One region of the Pinirhizobacter sp. genome, then DNA from elsewhere that is predicted to be linked to it. Evidence: predicted binding sites of a transcription regulator. Region 1 holds the regulator's gene; the other holds the start of a gene.
The links. The regulator FliA, encoded in region 1, starts transcription of late flagellar genes. The targets are predictions, from matches to a motif close to TAAAGTTTNNCNNNCNNNGGCCGATAA.

Region 1 (2,201 bases):
GAAGACATCGCCACGGCGGATGCGCGAAAGCTCGTCCTCCGCGCGGCCCAACTGGTCAAGACCGGCCAGGCGGAACCCGACGATGTCCTGCTTGCCGACCGCTTCGGCGTCGCCCAACCCGCCCTGGCGTGAGCAACGGAATCCCCATGAACCTCGCAATCGGAAGTTACCTGCAGATGTCTTCGCCGCCCAGCAGCAACGACCTCGCCGTCGCCGCCCACCAGGCCGCGGGACTGGCCTTTATCGGCGACCGCCAGCCCTGCCGCACCATCGCGGTGGCCGGCGGCAAGGGCGGTGTCGGCAAGACCACCACGGCGGTGAACCTCGCCATGGCCCTGGCCATGGGTGGCCGCGACACCTTGTTGCTGGATGCCGACCTTGGCATGGCCAACGTCGACGTACTGCTGGGCCTGCAGCCCACGCGCCACCTGGGCCACCTGCTCGAAGGCAGCGCCCGGCTGGAGGAACTGATCACCGATTCACGCCACGGCCTGAAGGTGATCCCGGCCACCTCCGGCACCCGGCGCATGGCGCAACTGCCCAATGTCGAGCACGCCGCGGTGATCCGCGCCTTCGACGAGCTCACCGTCCGCCCTGAATTTCTCATCGTCGATACCGCCGCGGGCCTGTCCGACAGCGTGTCGATGTTCGCCGCCGCCGCCGACGACGTGGTGGTGGTGGTCTGCGACGAGCCGACCTCGCTCACCGACGCCTATGCCCTGATCAAGGTGCTCTCGCGCGAATTCGACGTCCCCCGTTTCCGCATCGTGGCCAACATGGTCCGTCATGCACAGGAAGGTAAACAGTTGTTCGAGAAGCTTTCCCGGGTGACCGGACGCTTCCTGGACGTGTCCCTGGACTTCATGGGGATGGTCCCCCACGACGAATACCTGCGCCAGGCGATCCGTCGCCAGGCGGCGGTCGTCGAAGCATGGCCAAGCAGCCGTTCGGCGCTCGGATTCAAGAATCTGGCACGTGCGGTCGATACATGGGGCGAACCCGAGCGTCGCGCCCAGGGTCGCATCGGCTTTTTCAGCGAGCGCCCCCGTCCGATGGGAGGGTTGCCGTCATGAGCGTCGCCACCGAATACCTGGAGGTTTCGCGTATCCCGGCGGATGAGCTGGTGCGTATCCACGCGCCGCTGGTCCGCAGGATCGCCTACCACTTGATGGGGCGCCTGCCGGCGAGTGTGGACGTGGGCGACCTGATCCAGGCCGGCATGATCGGCCTGCTCGAGGCGGCGAGGAATTTTTCGCCGACGCGCGCGGCCAGTTTTGAGACATACGCGGGCATCCGCATCCGTGGCGCCATGCTCGATGAGCTGCGCAAGACGGACTGGACGCCCCGCTCGGTCCATCGCAAGGTACGTGAAGTAGCGGAGGTGACGCGACAGATCGAGAACGAGACCGGCGCCGACGCCGACGACGCGGAAGTGATGAAGCGTCTTGGCATCGATGCGCTCGAATACAACCAGATCCTCGCCGATGCCGCGGGCGCCCGCCTGCTGTCGCTGTCGGCCCCCGAGGGTGACGAAGGCTCGGCCATCGATGTGGCCGACCCCGACGCCCAGGGTCCGGATGCGCTCTTCGAGCGCGAAGGCATGCGCGAGGCCCTGGCCGACTCGATCGACTCCCTACCCGAACGCGAAAAACTGGTCATGTCGCTCTATTACGAGCAGGAGCTGAACCTCAAGGAGGTCGGCGCCATCCTCGGCGTAAGCGAGTCGCGCGTGTGCCAGATCCACGGACAAGCCCTGATCCGCCTCCGCGCCCGCATGGGTGGCTGGCGCGAGCGGGCCTGAAAAGCCCCGACGAACAAAGAAGTAGCGCGAACGCATCGCGGAGAGACGTTTTGGACAAGAACATGAAAATCCTGGTGGTGGACGATTTCTCCACCATGCGCCGTATCGTCAGGAACCTCCTGGTCGAACTCGGCTTCACCAATACCGCCATCGCCGAGGCCGAGGACGGCGTCACCGCGCTCGCATCACTGCGCGCGGCCTCGTTCGACCTGGTGGTGACCGACTGGAACATGCCCAACATGACCGGCATCGAGCTGCTGCGCGCCATCCGCGCCGACGCCGCGCTCAAACACCTGCCGGTGTTGATGGTCACCGCCGAAAACAACCGCGACCAGATCATCGCGGCAGCGCAAAGCGGTGTGAACGGCTATGTGGTCAAGCCGTTCACCGCCGTCACGCT
Region 2 (2,201 bases), on a different contig from region 1:
GGTGTGCCAGTCCATGTCCAGTACCAGCACATCGAGCGGCATGCGCTCAGTACCGAAACGGCCCAACAGCCGGCGCAGTTCCTGGTCGGAGTAATTCCAGTAACGCGACCACCAGTAGCCGAAGACGAAGCGCGGCGGCAGCGGTTGTGGGCCGGACACCGCGGCGAAGTCCGCTATGGCCCCGCGGAAGTCGTGGCCATAGCCGAAGAAATAGAAGTCCAGTACCGGTGCCTGGCCACCGTTGGCCACCCAACCGTCTTCATCCAGCCGAAAGCTCGTTGAATCGTCCACCACATGCCAGCCGCTGCGTGACAGGATGCCTTGTTCCAACGGAATCTTATGGCCGTCCGTCCAGGTGTCGCCGTCGTAGCGGTCGAGCGTGCGGTAAGTACCCAGGAGGTTCCCTTCTTCCGCCATGCCCGGGGTCCAGAGTGTTTCCTGGTCGCCATCTCGGAGCAGGATGCGGAGGTTTCTTTGATCAGGCGCGCTACGGCCCTTGATCCATTCCAGGCGCAGCACGCCAGTGTCGAGCACCAGACAGGCCTCGTCCTCGATCACGTCGAAGGCTGGTTTGGGCAAGCCGCGGCGCACGGCAAACTGCGTGCGTGCGTCGTTGAAACGTTCAGCGGGGTCGAACTCGATGCGCAGCAGCCGCGGCGTGAGTACGGTCAGGCGAACAGGGCCTCGCGCAAAGATCGCCGCGGGGTCAGCAAAGGCATCGTGGATAGTGGCAACAGTCACTTAGGTTATCGGCGGAAGCGTCGAAACCCCGATTATAGGCCGGGTTCGCTGAGTCGCCGGGTGCCACCCTTGCCGCGACATCTGCAGCCGAGCGCAGTCGGGCGGACAAGGCCGCGCAGCGGTGCCGGCCATGGATGGCCGGCATTATTCGCTGAGGCAGGAGGCCGATTCGAATAACCCCGCCCGACTGTGCGGTCCTGGAGGGCGAAGCCATAAGACACGAGCCGCGCAGCGGCTCTCCTTCCCTCCAGGACGGCGAAGCCGTCGCGGCAAGGGTGGCACCCGGCGGCTCTTGCGAGGCGTCCGGGCGCCGCAGCCGTTGCGATGGCGAAGCCGAGCCACCGTAAGTCTGATCAACTGCAGCGGCCAGCGAGCCCCAACGAAACGCACATCGCCTCAGCAGGCGGACACCTGGTTCCGGCCAGCGGCCTTCGCCTTGTACAGCGCCTCATCCGCGCGAGCGATCAGCTCCTCAAACGTTTGCGTAGTGTCCGCCACGGCCACGCCGATGCTGGTGGTCATCGACAACCGCGTGCCGCCGAAGGGCACCTCGGTGGCCGCCACCGCCTGGCGCATGTCCTCGGCCAGCACCGCGGCCTCGCCCAGGGTCAGGCCCGGCAGCGCCAGCACGAATTCCTCGCCGCCGTAACGGCTAAGCAAAGTTCCCGGTTCGCGCACCGCGCCGATCAGGTTCGAAAACTGGCGCAGCAGCGCATCGCCGCCATCGTGGCCATAGGTGTCGTTGACCTTCTTGAAGTAATCAAGATCGAAGATCAGCAGTGCGAAGGGGCGGCCGCGCGCGCGGCAGTGTGCCAGAGCGCGGCTACCGTCTTCGATCAGCGCAACGCGGTTGAGCAGGCCCGTCAGGCCATCGATGCGCGCCAGGCGGCCCAGGTCCACGGCCAGGCGCTCGGTCACCAGCAGCATGAAGGCGATGAACCAGCCCAGCGCCAGCATGATGCCGATCACAAAAGTGGCAACGATCGGCGTGCCGCCGTGCATGGCGTCCTCGCCCATGCCGGCAGCCAGCGGAATGAACGGCCTGGCCGCATAGAACAGCAGGTCAGCTATAAAAACGACCGCCGCCAGCCGGCAACTGGTGCGCAACTCGCGCGGCCCGTGGCGAAGCAGCATCCACACCGTGCAGGCATCCCACGCCACCATCTGCACGCTGAAAAGGTGCAGGCGCACGCGCAGGCTCGGCACGATGTACTCGAAAAACGCCTGCGCCGCCACGAAAACCGCGATGAACACCACCGGCAGTCCCCAGCGCAGCGGCCGGTCGACGTGACGCGAAACACCGGCCAGCATCAGCGCCCCGGAAATGGCGATGAACAGGTTGCCCAGCACCACCGACATGCCTTCGTCGATCTGGTTGCGCAGGCCAGCGAACAGCGCGCCAAGCGTGGCCATCCAGAAGCCGGCGGCCCACAGGCGCAACACGCGCTGCCGTGGCAACA

Region 2: a site for FliA is predicted at 747-773, ahead of VGM61_RS14120 (glycoside hydrolase family 31 protein). Genes of this name have one in related genera too.

The regions. Positions count from the first base shown of each region.
Region 1 covers NZ_DASYDG010000010.1:40,953-43,153, reverse strand. Annotated here, with positions in the region: gene flhF (flagellar biosynthesis protein FlhF) at 1-132, shown strand, start outside; gene VGM61_RS03105 (MinD/ParA family ATP-binding protein) at 243-1,073, shown strand; gene VGM61_RS03100 (RNA polymerase sigma factor FliA) at 1,070-1,801, shown strand; gene cheY (chemotaxis response regulator CheY) at 1,852-2,201, shown strand, end outside.
Region 2 covers NZ_DASYDG010000039.1:7,451-9,651, reverse strand. Annotated here, with positions in the region: gene VGM61_RS14120 (glycoside hydrolase family 31 protein) at 1-741, opposite strand, end outside; gene VGM61_RS14115 (GGDEF domain-containing protein) at 1,138-2,201, opposite strand, start outside.